Regions from separate parts of the Ideonella sp. sgz306126 genome, predicted to be linked through region 3. Evidence: predicted binding sites of a transcription regulator. Region 3 holds the regulator's gene; each other region holds the start of a gene.
What was found. The regulator sigma-54, encoded in region 3, starts transcription at its own class of promoters, with help from an activator protein. The targets are predictions, from matches to a motif close to TGGCANGNAANCTGCTTT.

Region 1: nifE (nitrogenase iron-molybdenum cofactor biosynthesis protein NifE) is a predicted target of sigma-54. The motif match lies at 6,312-6,329, and genes of this name have one in related genera.
Region 2: AC0N04_RS13495 (ammonium transporter) is a predicted target of sigma-54. The motif match lies at 5,512-5,529, and genes of this name have one in related genera.

The regions. Positions count from the first base shown of each region.
Region 1 covers NZ_JBVYWP010000001.1:842,532-849,702, reverse strand. The annotation lists gene miaB (tRNA (N6-isopentenyl adenosine(37)-C2)-methylthiotransferase MiaB) at 1-784, opposite strand, end outside; gene AC0N04_RS03980 (hypothetical protein) at 804-1,208, opposite strand; gene AC0N04_RS03975 (nitrogen fixation protein NifQ) at 1,496-1,882, opposite strand; gene fdxB (ferredoxin III, nif-specific) at 1,917-2,225, opposite strand; gene AC0N04_RS03965 (CCE_0567 family metalloprotein) at 2,236-2,439, opposite strand; gene AC0N04_RS03960 (NifX-associated nitrogen fixation protein) at 2,464-2,955, opposite strand; gene nifX (nitrogen fixation protein NifX) at 2,952-3,359, opposite strand; gene nifN (nitrogenase iron-molybdenum cofactor biosynthesis protein NifN) at 3,356-4,804, opposite strand; gene nifE (nitrogenase iron-molybdenum cofactor biosynthesis protein NifE) at 4,831-6,279, opposite strand; gene AC0N04_RS03940 (hypothetical protein) at 6,457-6,879, shown strand; gene AC0N04_RS03935 (hypothetical protein) at 6,795-7,171, opposite strand, start outside.
Region 2 covers NZ_JBVYWP010000004.1:232,347-239,517, forward strand. The annotation lists gene AC0N04_RS13470 (UDP-2,3-diacylglucosamine diphosphatase) at 1-635, shown strand, start outside; gene ppk1 (polyphosphate kinase 1) at 743-2,854, shown strand; gene sixA (phosphohistidine phosphatase SixA) at 2,871-3,359, shown strand; gene AC0N04_RS13485 (LysR family transcriptional regulator) at 3,400-4,320, opposite strand; gene AC0N04_RS13490 (sterol desaturase family protein) at 4,465-5,355, shown strand; gene AC0N04_RS13495 (ammonium transporter) at 5,594-6,796, shown strand; gene AC0N04_RS13500 (CHASE domain-containing protein) at 6,804-7,171, opposite strand, start outside.
Region 3 covers NZ_JBVYWP010000002.1:531,374-538,544, reverse strand. The annotation lists gene lptA (lipopolysaccharide transport periplasmic protein LptA) at 93-704, shown strand; gene lptB (LPS export ABC transporter ATP-binding protein) at 701-1,483, shown strand; gene AC0N04_RS06955 (RNA polymerase factor sigma-54) at 1,577-3,085, shown strand; gene AC0N04_RS06950 (THUMP domain-containing class I SAM-dependent RNA methyltransferase) at 3,082-4,386, shown strand; gene AC0N04_RS06945 (DsbA family oxidoreductase) at 4,399-5,046, opposite strand; gene AC0N04_RS06940 (thioredoxin family protein) at 5,172-5,576, shown strand; gene AC0N04_RS06935 (cytochrome c biogenesis CcdA family protein) at 5,602-6,327, shown strand; gene AC0N04_RS06930 (dihydrofolate reductase family protein) at 6,389-7,033, opposite strand; gene AC0N04_RS06925 (YybH family protein) at 7,129-7,171, opposite strand, start outside.

The sequences.
Region 1 (7,171 bases), on a different contig from region 3:
GCAGGTGGTTCACCAGTTGCGGCACCTTGGCATAGGCGTCGACCAGCCGCTGGCTGAATTCGTTCGGGTGGCTGGTGGTGTAGCGGATGCGCTGGATGCCGGGAATCTCCGCCACGTACTCGATCAACAGTGCGAAATCGGCGATCTCGGCCGTGCCGCCCATGGTGCCGCGGTAGGCGTTGACGTTCTGGCCCAGCAAGGTCACTTCCCTGACACCCTGCTCGGCCAAGCCGGCGATCTCGGTCAGCACGTCCTCGAAAGGGCGGGAGACTTCCTCGCCGCGCGTGTAGGGCACGACGCAATAGGTGCAGTACTTCGAGCAGCCTTCCATGATCGACACGAAGGCCGACGCGCCGTCGACCCGGGCCGGCGGCAGGTGGTCGAATTTCTCGATCTCGGGGAAGCTGATGTCGACCTGCGCGCGGCGTTGCGCCTGTCGCTGGGCGATCATCTGCGGCAAGCGGTGCAGCGTCTGCGGGCCGAAGACCAGGTCGACGTACGGCGCGCGCTCGATCAGCGCCGCCCCTTCCTGGCTGGCGACGCAGCCACCCACGCCGATCAGCACACCCCGGGCCTTCAGGTGCTTGACCCGGCCCAGGTCCGAGAACACCTTCTCGGCCGCCTTCTCGCGGATCGAACAGGTGTTGAACAGCACCAGGTCGGCCTGCTCGACGTCGTCGGTCGGCTCGTAACCCTCGGCTGCGCGCAGCACGTCGGCCATCTTGTCCGAGTCGTACTCGTTCATCTGGCAGCCGAAGGTGCGGATGAAGACTTTCTTGCTCATGGCGCTGTCCTCGTCGACCTCAGGGCCGGGTCCAGGTCTGGGCGGCAGCATCGAAGCGCCAGGCGCGGGCCTCGGCGACGGTGCGCGGCCAGGGCTTCATCGCGATCTCTTCCGGACGAAGAATCCAGATCTCCAGCGGTTGCCCGACCTGGTCCAGCGTGTAGTTGACGATCACAGTCTGGCCGATCGCCGCACCGCTGACGAGCGTCATGTTGTTCTGGCCACGGATGCGCGCACCCGGCGCCAGGTGCGCCGTCTGGCCGTTCAGCAGCACGACGGGAGGCTGGGTGAAGCTCAACTCGCCACGCAAGGCCCCTTGCGGAAAGCGCCGGGCCACTTGGGCGGAGGAGGGCAGGGCGACCAGCAGCGCGCCGGCCAGGGCCAGCAGGGCCGCAACGCGGCGACGCGGGGCACAGCAGTTCATGGTGTTCATCCAGGGGCTGTGAAACAAAGCGGCCCAAGTCGGGGTCGACTCGGGCCGGGTGTTCTGGTGGCGCTTCAGGGAAGCGCCACCAGAACCCTGTTCCTTGGTGGAAGAGACTTATAAATCAATGGCTTACGGCGATGTGCCAGGGTGCCACATCGCCATCGCCGGTGGCACCCCGAAGTGTACCGGGTCGCAGGCCGATGCGCAGCGCCAGCGACCGTGCAGGTAGACGGCCCGTGGACGAGTCTAGCTATGTCGGCGCTGATCCAAGCTTGAGCTGTCGTTCAAGCGTTCAAGGTCAGCGGCACCTCGAAGCACTGTGGCTGATCGCTGCATACGCCGCAACTGGGCGATTTGCAGATCGGGATTTCGGCGCGCTCGCACAGCAGGCGGTAGAAGAACTTCTTCCACTTCATGTCGGCACTGTTCCTGGCCACGATGGCCGGAAACCAGCAGCGCATGAGGGCGTTGAGCTCGCCACGGTCGGCCAGCAGCAAATCCTGCCAGAGGTGGTTGTCACCCAGGCACGCCACGGCCACCGCCGTCGCGGCGGCTTCGATCCACTCGGGCGGGCCGGCTTGGAGGTCCGCGTGCTCCAGCAGCAGGGCCGCGACGTCGGTCACCTCGTCTTCCCGGGCGGCCCTGCGTGCCGCGAAATCCTCGCGCAGCACGGGCCATGGCCGGGGGGGCGCCGGGGCGCTCACGTCAGACCTCGGCGGCCGCGTGCGTGTAGCACTTCTTGGGACAGATCTTGGCGCAGGCGGTGCAGCCTATGCACAGCTCCTGGCGAGCGATGGTCATCACCTTCTTCTCGTACTCCTCGTCGGCGTCGTCGTCGTCCATGTCCACATGGATGCGCTCGCCCTCGTCGTTCAGGCCCACCAGCTCCAGCACGCCGCGTGGGCACACCTTGAAGCAGCGGCCGCAGCCGATGCACTTCTCTTCATTCAGTTCCCGCACGAAGGTAGGGGTCCAGGCGGCGCCGCTGGGCAGGGTCACAGAGAAAGTCGACATGGCGCTTGCTTCAGGTGAGTTGGGCGACCGCCAGCGCTTTTCGTGCGGCCATCAGCTTCAGGTGGGCGTCGTGGGCCACCTGCGCCACTTCGAGGATCCTTTCCCAGTGGGTGGGCAGCTCCTCGGAGAGGTCGTGAAGATCCATCTTGGCCTGCGTGGCCTTGGCGTTGGCCTTCTTGGCGTCGGCTTTCAGGGTTTCGATGTCGATGCTCATGGGGGCTCCGTTTGAGGGCTCGCTTCAGGATCCGTACTTGGCCACGTCGGGGTAGGCCTGCACCATGCCCACGCCCTCGGCCACCAGCTTGTTGCCGGCCTTGGCCAGCTTCCCGAGGCTGGCGTAGCCGAAGCGGTGCACGTCGCGCAGGTACCGGTTCACCACGATGAGGCGGCCGGTGGTGAGCACGGCGCGGCCGAAGCCCTCGTGGCTCATCTTCATCATGGGACTCACCATGCAGCCGGTGGCGCGCTCGATCGCCAGGCCGATGGCGTTGTGGAACAGGTCCAGTCGCCACAGCGTTTCGGGGTCGGGGTCGCCCATCATCGGCAGCTCGCGGCGCTGCTCGGCGGTGATGATGTAGGGCGCCAGCAGCGTGGCGTCGCTCTTGCCTTCCCAGGTGCCGTGGGTGTCCTGGGCGCGCAATTGCTTGATCAGCTCGACGATGAACGGGTCCTTCAGCAGGGCCTCGTCGTTGGGGTCGGTGCCGGCGTCCAGCGTGGCCGCGTCGCTCATGGTTTCACCTCGTCTTCAAAGTTGTGGGTGGTCCCCAAGTCTTTCTCCAGCGCCTTGCGCAGCCAGGGTGGGGGCGTGCCCTTGAGCACGTCCTGCAGCTTGTCGAGGATGTCGAGGATGGCCTCGGGTTGCGGCACCTTGATCGGGTGGATCTTCTGGGCCACCACGCGCGCCGCGCCGCTGCCCCCGATGGCCGCCACGTAGAGGATGGCGCAGTCCTTGATGGCGTCGAGCTTGGGTGCGAGCTTGTCTTCGTTGCCGTCCTCGGCCAGGTCTTCACCGAACTGGAAGGTCTCGACGTAGCTGCTGCCGGTGGGCGTCACGTCGTAGATGGCCAGGTGCTTGGCCCAGCCGAAGTGCGCGTCCACGCGCTGCCTGTCCTGGGTGGCGAATGCGATCTTCATGAGGAAGCTCCTTGCAATGATGTTTCCCGGGGCCGTGTCCGCCGGATGTCGGTGCCGACATGCGCCACGCCGGGCAGCGCGTCGGCGGCGCGGCCTTGCGCGGCCGCCAGCGACAGCGCCGGCAGCGGCCAGTCGCCGGGGTGGTGGTGCTGGATTCGATCCATGAACACGTTGCCCACCTCGTAGACGAAATTGCGGGTGCCGCGGTAGCCCACCATGCAGCGATGCGCGTTGCCGATGCGGTCGAAGGTGGGGATTCCCAGGCGGAACAGCGGCGTGCCCAGGCGCTCGGCCGCCATGCGGCCATGCGAGTGGGTCATCAGCAGGTCACAGTCGGCCGCCTTGGCCGCCATCTCGAAATCTTCCAGATCGCCGATCACCACCTCGTTGCTGGGCATGCGTGCCAGCAGCGGGCTGGGCGTGGTGGTGATGCACACAGCCAGCTCGGACCCCATCTCGGCCAGGAAGCTGCCCGCGGCAAACAGCAGGTCCGGTTCTGCAGCAAGCGCCACGCGCTGATTGCCGAAGTGGAAGTGCCCGTCCAGCATCGCATCCACCAGTTGGCTGCGCTGGCGGCGCCATCGGGCCGGCACCGGCCGGCCCGAAAATTCGGCCAGCTTCTGGACAAATGCGTCGGTAGCCGTCAACCCGGTCAACCGGTCGAACAGCGTGTAAGGCACACCGCAGCGCTCTTGCAGGGTGGCGGCGGCCGCGCGCATCTGCTCGCCGATGGCCAGGCAGTGCTGGGCGCCGCCCAGCGCCTTCAGGTCGGCCAGCGGCGTGCCGCCCAGCGTGGTTCCCAGCCAGTCGTCGGGGATGTGGCCGTCGAGCGAGCCCGAGACATCGGGCGCGATGAGGGGCACGAGGCCGAAGGATTCGATGATCTCGCGTAGCTCTTCCAGGTCACCCGGCGTGAGGTGTGCCCCCGGCAGCACGGCCACGCGTCCGGGCACCTTGCCTTGACCCGGCTCGGGCAAGGCCGTCATCAGCGCGTTCACCGCCGCCGCCCAGCCGTCCTGGAAGGCGCCCACGTAATCGGGGGTGGAGACGTAGACCAGCGCCGTGTCGTCCAGCTCGGGGTGCTTCTTGCGGATCAGTGCCAGGTAGCCCTCGACGTCGTCGCCCTTGGTCTCGGTGAGGCCGGTGGAGCAGATGGCGATGAGCGCGGGCTTGGCGCGCTGTCGGATGTTGAGGATGGCCTTCTCAAGGTTGTCGTAGCCGCCGAGGATGGTGGTCACCTCGTTCATCGCCGTGGTCTGCAGCGGGATCGCTTCCTTGAAGTGCCGCACCAGCAGCACCAGACCAAAAGAGGTGCAGCCCTGAGAACCATGCATCACCGGCATGCAGCTTTGCAGGCCCATGAAGGCATAGGCCGCACCCAGCGGTGAGCTCATCTTCAGCGGGTTCACCGCGCAGGCTTTCTTGCTTTCGCTGACGTGGGCCATGGTGGGTTCCTTGCTGGTCAGCGTGCTCAGGCGGCGGTCTCGGCCGCCAACTGCTCGGAGCTCTGCTCGCGCAGCAGCGAGTCGCCGGCTTCCCAGGGCGCCGGCGTGCGCACCTCGGCCCACATCGGGTTGAACAGCGCCTTGTCGATCTCGGCCACCAGGGTGAGCATGCCCTCATAGCCGGCGAAGGCGTGGTGGCGTTCCTGGTTGATGTCCATCCAGGGCATGCGGGCCTTGAGCGCCACGAACTGGCTGCGTCCGCCGCTGAGCATGATGTCGGCCTTGGCCCCGCGCAGCATCGCGTACATCTGGCGCGGGGTCATGTCGTCGATCATGTGCGCGTCGGCGTCCTCGCCCATGATTTCCTTGATCTTGTCCTTGTCTTCCGGGGTGCTCTTCTTTACCGAAGTGCCCACCACTTCCAGGCCGGCCTCCTGCAATGCCGCCACCACGCTCCAGCTCTTGACGCCCCCGGTGATCAGCAGCACCTTCTTGCCGGCCAGACGCGGCTTGTAGGCGCGGATGCGTTCCCAGGCGCGGGCTTCTTCCACCGCGATCAGCGCCTCGGTGCGGTCCTTCAACTCGGCATCCGCGCCGCGCTCCACCAGCAGCCGCGCGATCTCGCGCAGCGTGGTGCTCATGTCGGCGATGCCGTAGAAGGAGCCTTCGAAGTACGGGATGCCCCAGCGCTGCTGCATCTTGGTGGCGATGTTGATCATCGACTTGGAGCAGACCATCATGTTGGCCTTGGCGCGGTGGCTTTGCGCCACCTCGTGGTAGCGGCCGTCGCCCGAGATGCAGCTGAGGATGCGCACGCCCAGCGCGTCGAGCAGCGGCTTGATCTGCCAGAGCTCGCCGCTGAGGTTGTACTCGCCGATGATGTTGATGTCGTAGGGCGTGGTGTGCTCGGGCTCGACCGTGCCGATCACGTGGTCCAGCAGCGCCTCGGCACCCAGCTTGTTGCCCAGGTTCTTGGGCCCGGCGAAGCCCGGTGCGTTCACGGGAATGACGGGCTTGCCGAACTTCTCGGCCGCCCGCTTGCACACCGCCTCGATGTCGTCGCCGATCAGCGCGGTGACGCAGGTCTGGTAGACGAACACCGCGGGCGGGTCGTATTTCTCGATGATCTCGCGCACGCTCTTGAACAAGCGCTTCTCGCCGCCGTAGATCACGTCCAGCTCGTTGATGTCGGTGGTGAAGCCGCTGCGGTAGAGCTGCGGGCCGCTGGAGGCGCTGTGGCGGTTGTCCCAGCCATTGCCCTCGCAGGCGATGGGGCCGTGCACCAGGTGGGCCACGTCGACGATGGGCTGCAGCGCGATCTTGGCGCCGTCGAAGGCGCAGCCCCCGGCGGCAGCGCCGGGGGTGAGCTGCTTGGTGCAGCCCTTCTTGCGTTCCTTCTCGCTCTTGGCCTGGTTCTTGTCGCACCCCGGCTCGTCGAAGACTTCGGCGATCTTGGCATTGAGCGATGCAGACATGAACAGACTCCCGGCGGGTGTGTGCAGCCTGCTTTGCACATTCGGTGCCAGCCGCTGCGGGACGCCGCAGCCCTTGCAAATCAAGCACTTGCGCTTGCGGCGGCGGCGCCGTCGATTGGCGGGTTTGCGACATTTGCTGCACCGCGGTCCCCGGCGCAGAACTTGCGGCGTGGGTTCATGACCGACCCTGCCGGCGCGCCTGCGCCCGATCCGCTGATGCGGCATTACGCCCGCAGTCGCGCCTGGTGCGACTGGGAGGGGTTCGACGGCTGGCGCGGTCGCGTGCTGAAAGCCGTGGGCGACCCCGACGGGCCGGCCGTTTCGCCGTTCCAGCTGCTGTCGCTGCCCGGCATCGACGCCGCCCAGCAGCAGAGCTGCGCAGGCCAGTGGATGCGGGGCCGCCTGATCCGCAGCGCCGAAGAGCGCGCCGAGCTGGCTCGGGACTTTGCCCGGCAGGCCCTGGCCCGGCCGCCCCGTGCGGCCGGGTGGCCGCTGCGGTGGCCCGGCGGGCCGGCTCAGAGGTCGTCGGCCAGGGCCTCGACGGCGATGAGCTGCTCGCGCAGGGCCCAGCGGGCGCGCCAGCCGGTGGGCGCGTCGTAGAGTGCGTCGGGCTGGTCCACGGCGGCCATGGCCACGGCCTCGCTGCCATACACGCGCCACTGGCCGCCACGCCGGGTGAGCGCTGCCAGACCCGCGTCGAGCGCGCGCACGGGCTCGGGCCGGAACTGGCCGCCCCCCAGCAGGTGGTCGGCACGGTAGAGCGGCGTGTCCCAGCCGTGGGCTTCGGCCAGTGCGCAGATCGCCGGGCAGGCGCTGCGGGCGTCGGCGCTGGCGGGCGTGCGCCCGGTCATCTCCAGCAGCTCGCGCGGCGTGGCCACATCGAACACCTGCC
Region 2 (7,171 bases), on a different contig from region 3:
CGCGGGTGATCTTCGTCCCGGGCAACCACGACGAGTTCGCGCGCAAGTACCTGGGCCACAGCTTCGGCGGCGTCGAGGTGGCCGAGGAATGGCTGCACACCACGGCCGATGGCCGGCGGCTGTGGATCACCCACGGCGATCTGTTCGACGGCGTGATCCAGTGCGCCAAATGGCTGGCTTACGTGGGCGACAGCCTGTACGAGTTCACGCTGCGGCTCAATCGCTACCTGAACCATCTGCGGGCCAAGTTCGGCCTGCCGTACTGGAGCCTGTCGAAGTACCTGAAGCTCAAGGTCAAGCGGGCGGTCAGCTACGTCAGCGATTTCGAGGTGGCGGTCGCCCGCGAGGCGCGCAAGCGCGGCGTGCAAGGTGTCGTCTGCGGTCACATCCACCATGCCGAGATGCGCGAGATCGACGGCATCCTGTATGCCAACGACGGCGACTGGGTGGAGAGCCTGACGGCGCTGGTCGAGCATCCGGACGGCCAGCTGGCGATCCTCGACTGGTCACACCAGGCGCGCCGCATCAGTGTGCCCGCCGCGGCCATGCCGGCCGCCGGGGCGGCGGCTCCGGTGGGGCGGCCCGGTCCGGCCGAAGCCGGCCTGCTGGCCCGCCTGAGCCTGCCCTGGCGCTGACGCCGGCTGCGGCAGGGGCGGCCTATGATCGCTCCAGCCTTGCCCGCTTGGCCGGGGGGCGGCGGTCTGTCACCGCCTCGTCATGATGCTTACATAAACTTCCGCTAATGACCTCTGAGCCGGACAAGCCCGCCGTGGGCCTCGCGCTGCTGAACCGCGAGCAGACGATTCTCGAATTCAACCGGCGCGTGCTCGCGCAGGCCCGCCGCAGCGACGTGCCCCTGCTGGAGCGGCTGCGCTACATCACCATCGTCTCGTCGAACCTCGACGAGTTCTTCGAGGTCCGCTTCGCCGACACGCTGGAGGCGGCGCGCGCCAATGACAGCGATGCCACCCGGGCCGATCTGGCGGCGGTGGCGGCCCAGGCGCACGCGATCATCGACGAGCAGTACGCGCTGTTCAACGACGAGCTGACGCCGGCGCTGATGCGCCAGGGCCTGGTCGTGATCAACCATGCCGAGCGCAGCCCGGCGCAGCGGCGCTGGGTCGACCGCTTCTTCGAGCGCGAGGTGCGACCACTGCTGATGCCGGTCGGGCTGGACCCGTCCCACCCGTTCCCGCAGGTGGCAAACAAGTCGCTGAATTTCATCGTGCGCCTGAGCGGCCGCGACGCCTTCGGGCGCGAGAACACGATCGCGATCGTCAAGGTACCGCGGGTGCTGCCGCGGGTGATCCGCCTGCCGGCCGAGGTCTGCGAGCCGGGCCAGCAAGGCTTCGTGCTGCTGTCCAGCGTGATCCGGGCGCACCTGGAGCGGCTGTTTCCGGGGCGCAGCGTCGAGTCGTTCTCGCAGTTCCGCGTCACCCGCGACTCCGACCTGGACGTGGACGAGGAAGAGGTCACCAACCTGCGCCAGGCGCTGCGGACCGGCCTGACCACGCGCCATTTCGGCCAGGCGATCCGGCTGGAGGTGGTGCGCAGCTGCCCGGAGGCCTTGTGGCGCTTTCTGCTGGAGCAGTTCAAGCTGCCCGAGGCGGCGCTGTACCGCGTCAACGGTCCGGTCAACCTGGTGCGGCTGAACCAACTGATCGACCAGGCCGACGACCTGCCCGGGTCGCGGCTGCGCTTCCTGCCGCACGAGCCGGTCTGGCCGGTCGACACGATCGGCCGCGACGCTTCGTTCTTCGACACCTTGCGCCAGCGTGACATCCTGCTGCACCACCCGTTCGAGAGCTTCGATCCGGTGATCGAGTTCCTGCGCCAGGCGGTGGAGGACCCGGACGTGCTGGCGATCCGCCAGACGATCTACCGCACCGGCGCGCAATCGGTGCTGATGGACCTGCTGATCGAGGCGGCGCGGCGCGGCAAGGAAGTCATGGCCGTGGTCGAGCTGAAGGCCCGCTTCGACGAGGAGGCCAACATCAACTGGGCCGAGCGGCTGGAGGCGGTGGGCGCGCAGGTGGTCTACGGCATCGTCGGCCTGAAGACCCATGCCAAGCTGCTGCTGGTGACGCGCCGCGAGACCACGCCGCGCGGCAAGGTCAGCCTGCGCCGCTACGTGCACCTGTCCACCGGCAACTACAACCCCAGGACCGCGCGCCTGTACACCGACGTGGGCTACCTGACCGCCGATCCCGGCATCACCGCCGACGCCGACGGCGTCTTCCAGCAGATCGCCAGCCTGACCCGGGTGCGCCCGCCGCAGCACCTGCTCACTGCGCCCTTCGTGCTGCATCGCCGGCTGGTGCGCCACTGCGCCCAGGTGGCGGCGGCGGCGCGCGCCGGCCGGCCGGCGCGCATCGTCGCCAAGTTCAACGCGCTGACCGACCCGGCGCTGATCGAAGCCCTGCAGCAGGCCTCGCAGGCCGGCGTGCAGATCGACCTGATCGTGCGCGGCGCCTGCATGCTGCCGCCGGGGGTGCCGGGGCTGACCGAGAACATCCGCGTGCGTTCGGTGGTCGGCCGTTTTCTCGAACATTCGCGGGTGATGTATTTCCGCTGGGGCCCCGGCGACGCCGACGAGGTGCTGTATTTGTCGAGCGCCGACTGGATGAGCCGCAACATGTTCCGCCGCGTCGAGCTGGCCTGGCCGGTCCGCGATGCGGCCTTGCGCCAGCGCGTGATCGACGAATGCCTGGTGCCTTATCTGCACGACACACGCGACGCCTGGACGCTGCAGCCCGACGGCCATTACACCCGCATCAGCCAGCAGGGCATCAGCGCCCAGCAGGCCTTGATGGCGCATTTCGGTGCCCGGCGCGGCCGCGGCAGCGAAGCTTGAGATGGCGGGACCGACGATGGATCTGATCCTCTGGCGCCATGCCGACGCGGAAGAACTGTCCGCCGGCATCGACGACCCCGCCCGTGGCCTGACGCCCAAGGGCCTCAAGCAGGCCCGCCGGGTGGCCGATTGGCTGAACCGCTTCCTGCCCGAGGGCACGCGGGTGCTGTCCAGCCCGGCGCTGCGGGCTCAGCAGACCGCCGAAGCGCTCGGCCGCAAGTTCAAGCTGCTGGAGGCCTTGGCGCCCGACGGCACCGTGGGCGGACTGCTGGCCGCCGCGCGCTGGCCCGATGCGCGTGAACCGGTGCTGGTCGTGGGCCATCAGCCCACCTTGGGTCTGGCCGCGGCCTACCTGATGACCGGTGCCCGCCTGGCCGGCCACCACGAGGCCGAACTGATGCCGTGGGCGATCAAGAAGGGCGGCGTCTGGTGGCTGCGGCACCGCCCGCGCGAGGAACGCGGCGAGGTCGTGCTGGTGGCCGTGCGCTCGCCCGAGCAGATCTGAGGCGGGCGCCCGGCCGCGTGAGCACCCGGTCGCGCGCCGTTCATGCGCCTGCTGCCGACGGCGGCCGGGTGTCCCCTCCGGGCAGGCGCCGCACGATCAGATCGGCCATCGGCGAGGGCGTGCGGCCTCGCAGCGTCACGATGCTCATGGAGGCGCCCAGCGGTGGCAATTCGGGCACGGTCAGCGCCACCATGCGCGCTTGCGCGACCTCGTGGGCGACGACCGCATGGGTCGCCGCCAGCACGGTGTCGGTGTTCAGCACCACCTCGATGAGAAGCTCGGCGTTGTCGCATTCGATGGCCAGCGGCAGCGGCGCGTTCGCAGCCAACCCCAGCAAGGCCGCCAGCGTATCGCGCACCGCCTGCGGCAGCCGCACCGAAGCGACGCCGTGGGACCACAAGGTCGACAGCGCCACCGCGCCGCCGCCTGCCAACGGGTGGCCGGCTCGGACAAAGAAGCCGCCGGCCTCGTGCCGGAACGGGCGGACGAACAAGGCCGGGTCGGGCGGGATGTCGCGGGTATCGGCCACCAGGAATTCGATGTCCTCGTCGCGCAAGCGCCGGGCCAGGCGCGCCCAGTTGCCGACCTCGACGCGCAGGTGAACGGCAGGATGGCTGCGTCGCAGATCGATCAGCAAGTCGCTCAGGAAGGTGGCGGCGGCGTACGGGCCAACCCCGAACGCCGTGTCGCCCAGCACGCGCTCGCGGTACAGGTCGACGTCGCGGCTCAGGCAGCGGCTGTCGAACACCAGGCGCCGGGCGCGCTCGATCACGAACTCGCCGGCCGGCGTCGGCAAGACCTCCAGCGTGCCGCGGTCGAACAGGCGCAGGCCGAACTCGGCCTCGGCCGCCTGGATGCTGCGGCTCAGCGCCGGCTGGCTCAGATGCAGGTGTTCGGCGGCACGGGCGAAGTTGCGCTTGTCGGCCAGGGCCACGAGGTGGGTGAGGCGTCGAAGGTTCATGGGCCGATCAATGCATGCAGTGCATTGATTTTTAGCCGACTATGCATTGGACGTGATCGGGGTCTTCACCCACCATTCGCTCGGCACAAGAACCGAGACCGAAGGCATTCAGGCCTCAAAGGTCAAACGACTGGAGACATCGCGATGAACCTGACCCAGAACCTGCTGCTGAGCGCCATCTTCCTCGGCTTCGCGGCGGTCGAATTCTTCTCGGGCCGCTACCGGACTTTTCGAGCCACGCCGGACGACAACAAGCTCGACGCCGCGATGCTGCTGGCCTTGCTGGCCGTGGTGCAACCGCTGGTGTTCGGGTTGGTCGGCAGGCTGTGCGCCTGGGCGATGCCCGAAGCGCATGGCGCCTGGGCACAGTGGCCCTGGTGGGCGATGGCGGGCGTCTTCCTGGTGGGCGACGACTTGACCCAGTACGCATGGCACCGTGCATCGCACACGCCGTTGCTGTGGCCACTGCACCGTGCCCACCACACGGCGCACTACATGAGCGTGCGCGTCACCTACCGCAACAATTTCTTCTACTACCTGATGATGCCGGGCCTGTGGATCTCCGGCGTGCTGATCTACCTCGGCCTGGGCGGCGTCTACCTCGTCTACATCGTGGTCAAGCTGACGGTGATCCTGGGGGCGCATGCCGCCGTTCCGTGGGACCGGGCGCTGTACCGCCACCGGGCATTGCACCCACTGGCCTGGATCGTGGAGCGCACGGTGTCCACGCCCGCCACGCACTGGGCGCACCACGCGCTGACCAACGGTGACGGCATCGGTCACTACAAGGGCAATTTCGGCAACCTGCTGTTCGTCTGGGACCTGATCTTCGGCACCGCGAAGATCACGCGCCGCTATCCGGCCCAGGTGGGTTTGCAGGACGACCTGCTGTTCGGCAAGGAACGCTGGTTCGTCGAGATGTTCTACCCGCTGCTCCAGTCCCGCCGCCCCCATTCCGCGCTGGCGGCGGGCGGGCGGGCGTTCGCCGAAAACGAGGTCGACCCCGCGCGTGACCCGGCTGCGGTCGAGGCATGACCCCAACGAGGTCGGGCGCCACCGTTCGCCGCCGGACCGACCGATCCTCGCCGCGCTGAATGCACCAATAGATTGCATCAAATGATCAAAGTGGTGCATTGACGATGATGTCCGGTGCATCACGGCCGGCATCCTGAGCTTTGAGCGCACCGAAGACGGCATGTCACTTGCTTTCGTGGTGCGCTTTGGCGCGGCTTGGTGCGTGGCACCGTGACGCGCAGCTCACAGGAGACGATGCATGGATCAGGTCAAGCAAGGCAGTGATGCCTTGTTCATTTTGTTGGGCGCCATCATGGTGCTGGCGATGCACGCGGGCTTCGCCTTTCTGGAATTGGGCACGGTGCGCAAGAAGAACCAGGTCAATGCCCTGGTCAAGATCCTGGTCGATTTCTCGATCTCGACGATCGCCTATTTCTTCGTCGGCTACACCGTGGCCTATGGCGTCAGCTTCTTCAGCGGCGCCGAGGTGCTGGCGGCGAAGAACGGCTTCGAGCTGGTGCGCTTCTTCTTCCTGCTGACCTTCGCCGCCGCGATCCCGGCGATCGTCTCGGGCGGCATCGCCGAGCGCGCACGCTTCATGCCGCAGCTGATGGCCACGGCGGTGATCGTCGGTCTGATCTACCCGTTGTTCGAGGGCGCGGCATGGGGGGGGCGATTCGGCTTCCAGGCCTGGCTCCAGGCCGCGGCCGGTGCCGAGTTCCACGACTTCGCCGGCAGCGTGGTGGTGCATGCCGTGGGCGGCTGGATCGGCCTGGCGGCGGTGCTGTTGCTGGGGGCGCGCGCCAACCGCTACCGCAAGGACGGGGCGATCAGCGCGCATCCGCCGTCGAGCATCCCGTTTCTGGCACTGGGCGCGTGGATCCTGACCGTGGGCTGGTTCGGCTTCAACGTGATGAGTGCGCAGACCATCGACAAGATCTCCGGCCTGGTGGCGGTGAACTCGCTGATGGCCATGGTCGGCGGCACGCTGGTGGCGGTCGTGCTGGGCAAGAACGACCCCGGCTTCGCCTACAACGGTCCGCTCGCCGGGCTGGTGGCCGTGTGCGCCGGTTCCGACCTGATGCACCCGGTGGGCGCGCTGGTGGTGGGCGGCGTGGCCGGGGCGATCTTCGTCAGCCTGTTCACGCTGACCCAGAACAAGTGGAAGATCGACGACGTGCTGGGAGTCTGGCCGCTGCACGGCCTGTGCGGCGCCTGGGGCGGCGTGGCCTGCGGCATCTTCGGGCAGACGGCGCTGGGCGGTCGCGGCGGCGTCACGCTGGCGGCGCAGCTGATCGGCACCGCCGCCGGGGTGGCTTGGGCGCTGTTCGGCGGGCTGGTGGTCTACGGCACGATCAAGGCCCTGCTCGGCCTGCGCCTGTCGCCCGAGGAGGAATACGAAGGGGCGGACCTGTCCATCCACCGCATCGGCGCGACGCCCGATCGGGACGTGAGCTGGTAAGCCGGCCTCAGGTGGCGCCGGCGGGCGCCACGTCCGGTGGCGGCGCGGCGGCGCGCAGGTCGGCCTCGTCCAGCGCCGGCAACAGCGGCAGCCACAGCGTCAGCGTGGTGCCGATGTCCGGCTGGCTGTGCAGGCTGACCTCGCCCCCGTGCAAGGCCATCACCTCGCGCGTGATGGCCAGGCCCAGTCCGGCGCCCAGGATGTGGCCCGACGGGTCGGCGCGGTAAAAGCGTTCGAATGCCCGGGCGCATTGCTCGGCGTCCATGCCGATGCCGTGGTCGGTGACCCGCAGGCCCACCCAGGGCACCTGGTCGCGCAGTTCACGAAGGGTGTCCAGCGTGATCGGGCTGCCGTCGGGCGAGTACTTGACGGCGT
Region 3 (7,171 bases):
AAAGTCCCCCGGAGGCGGGAATTTTCAGGGTAGGCCCGAGCATTCGCGGCGCGGGTCGACGTAGAATGATATGCAAGTTTCATGCCGCAAATATGCAGATCACCGCTTCGCTCGCCACCGTGCTGGGTCTGACCTTGATCGCCGCCCCGGCGGCGCGGGCGGAGCGAGCCGATCGCAACCAGCCCATGGTGGTGGAAAGCGACGGCGGCAGCAAGGCGGCCACGGTCGACCTGACCCGGCGCATCACCACGCTGACGGGCCATGTGGTGATCAGCCAGGGCACGCTGCAGATCCGGGCCGAGAAAGTCGAGATCCACGAGGACAGCCCGGGCCGCTTCCAGGCCACCGCCCTCGGCAGCGCCGCGCAGCCGGCCACCTTCCACCAGAAGCGCGACCGGGTCGACGAAGTGATCGAAGCGCAGGCCTTGCGCGTCGACTACGACGGCACCAACGACCGGATCCGCTTCAGCGGCGACGCCAGGATGCAGGTCCTGCGCGCCGGGGTGGTGGCCGACGAGGCGCGTGCCGCCAGCATCGTCTACGACCAGCCCACCGACACCATCACCTTCGACGGCGGCGCGGCCGCCACGTCGGGCGCGGCCCCCGGCCGGGCTCGGCTGGTGTTCGTCCCGCGCGCGGCCGATGCGCCGGCCTCGGCGCCGCTGCCGCCCACGCCTGCGTCCAGCGCGGGAGCGGGGCGTTGAACCCCGCCGCCACCGCGCCGGTTTCGCCGCCCCGGCGCGAAAGCCGCCTGGAGGCCAGCGGCCTGCGCAAGACCTACGGTGCACGCACGGTCGTCAAGAACGTGCACCTGGCGGTCGGCGCCGGCGAGGTGGTCGGGCTGCTGGGCCCCAACGGGGCCGGCAAGACGACCACCTTCTACATGGTGGTGGGCCTGGTGCGCTGCGACGCCGGTGAGATCCACATCGATGGCGTGCCGGTGCACCGCATGCCGATCCACCAGCGCTCCCGCCTGGGCCTGTCGTACCTGCCGCAGGAAGCCTCGATCTTCCGCAAGCTGACGGTCGAGGAAAACATCCGCGCCGTGCTGGAACTGCGCTATGGACCCGACGGAAAGTCGCTGCCGGAGGCCGAGATCACGCGCCTGCTGGACGGCCTGCTGCACGACCTGAGCCTGACCGGCCTGCGCGACTCACCGGCGCCGGCGCTGTCGGGCGGCGAACGGCGCCGCGTCGAGATCGCCCGTGCGCTGGCCACCCAGCCTCGCTTCATCCTGCTCGACGAGCCCTTCGCCGGGGTCGATCCGATCGCCGTGATCGAGATCCAGCGCATCATCGGCTTCCTGAAGCAGCGCGGCATCGGCGTGCTGATCACCGACCACAACGTGCGCGAGACGCTGGGCATCTGCGACCGCGCCTACATCATCAGCGAGGGCGACGTGCTGGCCGAAGGCACGCCCGCGCACATCGTCGAGAACCCGGACGTGCGCCGGGTCTACCTCGGCGAACACTTCCGGATGTGACATGTCAGCCCCCCGGTCCATCCTCGATGTCTCCAGCCCGCGACGCGGCGGGCGCCTTGCCTGGGAGCGGCCCTGCGCCGTGGCGCCCGCGCGATGAAACCGACCCTCCAAGTCCGCCTCTCCCAGCATCTGGCGCTGACGCCGCAGCTGCAGCAATCGATCCGGCTGCTGCAGCTGTCGACGCTGGAGCTGCACCAGGAAGTCGAGCAGATGCTCGAACAAAACCCCTTCCTGGAACCCGAGGAGGACGCCACGCCCTTCGAGTTCGGCGCGCTCGACCGCAGCAGCGCCAGCACCCGCGAAGAGGCCGACGCCCCGGGCAGCGCGGTCGGCGAAGGCGGTGACGAGAGCACCGGCATGGACAGCGCGGAGTTCGGCACGACCGCCCGCGACGACTGGGAGAACGGCACCGAACGGGACGACTTCGACGGCATCCGCGAAACCCCCTCGGCCGGCGCAGGCAGCGGCGACGACGACTTCGAGCCCCAGGAGCGCGCCGGCAACGGGCCCAGCCTGCAGGACCACCTGCGCCAGCAGCTCTCGGGCATGCGCCTGTCGCCGCAGGACGCCGCGGCGGTGCACGTGCTGATCGAGTCGCTGAACGACGACGGCTACCTCGACGGCACGCTCGAAGACATCGTCGCGCGGGTGGCCGATGCGCTGGACCTCCACGGCGAAGAGGCCCGCGACGAGCTGTCCGACCAGCTGCGCTGCGGCCTGAAGTGGCTGCAAAGCCTGGAGCCCGCCGGCGTCGGGGCGCTGAACCTGGGCGACTGCCTGTGCCTGCAGCTGCGCCTGCGCCCGGCCGGCCCGGAGCGCGACTGCGCGATGGCGATCTGCCGCGGCCACCTGGATCTGCTGGCCCGGCGCGACCTGCGCAAGCTGGCCGCCGCCACCGCCAGCGACGAGGCCACCGTCAAGGCGGCGCAGGCGATGATCGTCGCCTGCGAGCCCAAGCCGGGGCGGCCGTTCGCCAAGGCCGAGAGCCTGATCGTCGTGCCCGACGTGATCGTCGTGAAATCGGGCCGCAACTGGAAGGTCACGCTGAACCCCGACGTGATGCCCAAGCTGCGCGTCTCCGACCTGTACGCGCAGGCGATCCGCGGCCAGCGCGGCGGCGGCAGCCTGTCGGCGCGGCTGCAGGAAGCGCGCTGGTTCATCCGCAACATCCAGCAGCGCTTCGAGACCATCCAGCGCGTCTCGCAGGCCATCGTCGAGCGGCAGAAGGCCTTCTTCAGCCACGGCGAGATCGCGATGAAGCCGCTGGTGCTGCGCGAGATCGCCGACGAACTCGGGCTGCACGAATCCACCATCTCGCGCGTGACCACCGCCAAGTACATGGCCACGCCCTACGGCACCTTCGAGCTGAAGTACTTCTTCGGCTCGTCGCTCAACACCGATGCCGGCGGCAATGCGTCGAGCACGGCGGTGCGCGCGCTGATCAAGCAGTTCGTCGCGGCCGAGAACATCGCCAAGCCGCTGTCCGACAGCCAGATCGCCGAGATGCTCGAAGAGCAGGGCATCCAGGTCGCGCGCCGCACGGTGGCCAAATACCGCGAGGCGCTCAAGATCGCGCCCGCCAACCTGCGCAAGGCCCTATGAATCCCGCTCCGCCCGGCGCCACGCCGCGCCGTGTCCAGCGCGAGCGCGCGGCGCGCTCGTCGGTCACCACCGGCACGCTGTTCCTGCCCTGCGCCGCCGGGGTCGAACCCTGGCTGCTGGAGGAATGCACCCGCCTGCTGCCCGCCGGCACGCCGATCGAGGCCGGCCGCGGCGGCGTCTACGTCAGCGGCAGCCTGGCCGACGCGATGCGGCTCAACCTCGGCAGCCGGCTGGCGCAGCGCGTGCTGTGGCAGGTCGTGGACGGTCCGTACCGCGACGAGCACGACCTCTACGACCTGGCGTGCCACGTGCGCTGGGACGACTGGATCACCCCGCGCCACACGCTGCGCGTCGACACCTCGGCCTGGCGCTGCCCGTTGCAAAGCCTGAACTTCGCCGCGCTGCGCATCAAGGACGCGGTCTGCGACGTGATGCGCGACGCCACCGGCGAGCGGCCCAGCGTCGACACCCGCTCCCCCGATCTGGCGCTGGCGCTGCACCTCGGTCCCGACCATGCGTCGCTCAGCATCGACTTGTCCGGCGAGGCCTTGTTCAAGCGCGGCTGGCGCGAGGTCAAGGGCGAGGCGCCGCTCAAGGAGACCCTGGCCGCGGCGATGCTGGCGGCCGCCGGCTGGCAGGGCCGCGAGCAGGACGGCGGTCTGCTCGACCCCTGCTGCGGCGCCGGCACGATCGCGATCGAGGCCGCGCAGATCGCCTGCGGCATCGCGCCCGGGCTGCAGCGCCGCTTCGCGTTCGAGCGCCTGCTGCCGTTCCGCGAGCACCAGGCAGCCTGGCGCGAGATGAAGCAACAGGCCGAGGCCGCCGTCCACGCGCCGGCGGTACCGATCTGGGCCGGCGACGTGAGCTTTCGCATGACCGACTTCGCCACCCGCAACGCCGAGCGCGCCGGGGTGCTCCAGGCCATCGAGTTCAAGACCGCCGACGCGCTGCAGCGCCCGGCGCCTGCGGCGCACGGCACGATCCTGATGAACCCGCCCTACGGCGAGCGCATCGCGCCCAAGGGGCAGGGCTCGAACCGCTTCGCCGAGCGCGACAGCACCGGCGAGAAATTCGAAGGCGCGGCCGACGCGGGCGAGTTCTACGCCCGCCTGGCCGCCCACTGGAAGAAGGGCTACGCCGGCTGGACAGCCTGGGTGCTGACGCCCGAGCCCAAGCTGCCGACGCTGATGCGGCTCAAGGAGAGCCGGCGCGTGCCGATGTGGAACGGCCCGATCGAGTGCCGGATGTTCCGCTTCGACCTGGTCAGCGGCTCGATGCGCAAGGACGCGACGCCGCCCTGAGCGGCGCGACGTTCAGGCCGCCTCGGCGGCGATCTGCCGCAGCGCCTGCTCGAACACCTCGGGCGGCTGGCCGCCCGAGATCAGGTGCCGGTCGTTGATGATGATGGACGGCACCGAGTGGATGCCTGCCTGCTGCCAGCGCGCCTCGTCGGCCCGCACCTCGGCGGCGTAGCGGCCGCCGTCCAGCACCTCGGCCGCCGCCGCGGCGTCCAGCCCGGCCGTGGCCACCGCGCGCAGCAGCACGTCGCGCGCGCTCACGTTGTCGCCGTCGGTGAAGTAGGCCCCCAGCAAGGCCTTCTTCAGCGCCCGCTGCGGCGCCGCGCCCAGCGTGCCGGCCCAGTGCAGCAGGCGGTGGGCATCGAAGGTGTTCCAGACCCGACGGCGGCGCTCGATGCGCATGTCGAAACCGACCGCGGCGGCGCGCTGGCTGATCTGGGCCTGGTTGGCGCGGACCTGGGCCTCGTCCACGCCGTACTTGCGCGTGATGTGCTCCAGCATGTCCTCGCCCTCGGGCGGCATCTGCGGGTTCAGCTCGAAGGGCTCGAACTGCAGCGTGACCGGCCCCAGCTCGCCGCCCAGGCGCTCCAGCGCCGTTTCCAGCGAGGCCAGTCCGATGGCGCACCAGGGGCACACCACATCCGAAACAAAGGAGATTTTCATGGCGCGATTCTGCGTCGGTTCGACAACAGGCGTGGCCTGTAAGGAAACCCCCTCGGCCGACGACCACTGCCCAGCAGTGCGACCATCCCGCCCTTCGCTCCCCCTTTCTTCCTCCGGAGACCGCCATGACCCTCGCCCCTGTCCGCCGCCGCAGCGTCCCGCTGCTGCTGGCCACCACCCTGATGCTGGCCTCGGGCTGGGCCCAGGCGCTGACGCTGGCGCCCTACAGCGCTGCCGCCTTCGCCAAGGCGCAGCAGGCCGGTGCCGCGGTCGCGCTGCACTTTCACGCCAGCTGGTGCCCGGTCTGCCGCGCCCAGGACAAGGTCTTCCAGGCGATGGCGGCCGACCCGAAGTCGCCCGCGGTCCAGGTGCTGGTGGTGGACTACGACACCGAACTCGCGCTGAAGAAGCAGATGAAGGTCCACCAGCAGTCGACCGTGATCGTCTTCAAGGGCACCCGGGAGACGGAGCGCATCGTCGGCGAGACCCAGCCCGAGGCGCTGACGATGGTGCTGCAGTCCGCCCTCTGAACCGCTTGCCGAAGAGTCCCTCGCGATGACCACGGTTCCCGAAGCCGGCCTGAGCCTGCTGGCCGGCGCGCTGACCACCCTCAGCCCCTGCGTCTTCCCGCTGCTGCCGCTGGTGCTGGGCAGCGCGCTGCAGCGCCACCGCGCCGCGCCGCTGGCGATGGGTGCCGGCATGGCCGCTGCGTTCGCGCTGCTGGGCCTGCTGGTGGGCGTGGCCGGCGATGCGATCGGCCTGGACCCGGCGCGGGTGCGCAGCGCAGGCGCGGGGCTGATGGTGGCGTTCGGCCTGGTGATGTGGATCCCGGCGCTCAACGCGCGGTTCACCGCCTGGATGACGCCGCTGGCCAGCCGGGCCGACCGCGCCGCCGCCGGCCTGAACCCCGGCTCGCTGTGGAGCGCGTTCGGCCTGGGCGCCTTGCTGGGCCTGGTTTGGAGCCCCTGCTCGGGCCCGCTGCTGGGCTCGGCGCTGACCCTGGTCGCCAGCCAGGGCGGCGCGGCGCGCGGCACGCTGCTGCTGGCCTTGTTCGGCACCGGTGCCGCGACGCCGCTGGTGCTGGCGGCCTACGCCAGCCGCGCCGGCTTCGGCCGCGCCCGCAGCTGGGTGCTGGACCACGCCGACCTGCTTCGGCGCGGCTTCGCCACGCTGATGCTGCTGATGGGGCTGGCCATCCTGACCGGCGCCGACCACGTGCTGGAAACCGTCGTCAACAACCACCTGCCCGACGCCTGGCTGCTGTGGAGCACGAAGTTCTGAACCCGTGCGCCGCGGCCCTGGCCCGGCGCGATCCGGGTCGCCCGAAGACGGCGCCGTCGGCTCAGCCCTTCTTCAGGACCACGTGCGTGGCGTGCTCGGACGGCACGTGCTCGACGCACCGGTAGCCCAGCGCCACCAGGTCGATGCCGCCCAGCAGACTCTCACCCGAGCCCAGGAGCACGGGCGAGATGGCGATGTGCAACTCATCGATCAGGCCGGCGAGCAGGTACTGCCGCACCGTGCTCACGCCGCCGCCCACCCGGATGTCCTGGCCGACGGCCGCCTGCTGCGCCTTCTCCAGTGCCTCATGAATGCCCCCCGTCACGAAATGGAAGGTGGTGGCGCCTTCCATCGTGATGGAGGCGCGCGGGTGGTGCGTCAGCACGAACACCGGGACGTGATAGGGCGGGTTGTCTCCCCACCAGCCCTTCCAGTGGTCGTCCGGCCACGGCCCGCGAACCGGGCCGAACATGTTGCGGCCCAGGATCCAGGCACCGATGTTCTGAAAACCTCTGGCTGCAAACCGGTCATCGACGTTCTTGGCGCCCGACGCGCCACCGTGCATCTTCTGGAACGTGTCCGTCGTGAACGCCCATCGATGCAGGCCCGCGCCCCCCACCCCGAGCGGGTTGTCCAGGCTTTGATCGGGCCCGGCGCCAAATCCATCGATCGAAATCGAGAAGCTTTCAACTCGCACGCGGGACATGTTCGCCTCACTTCCTTGACTGCCCGACAACCCGGCCAAGCGGCGCGCTGTCCTCAGCGCATCCGTCCTGAGCGACTGTCGGGCGACCCATGATCTCACCTTGCCACCAGCGACAGCGTATGGGCATCGCGGGCCAGA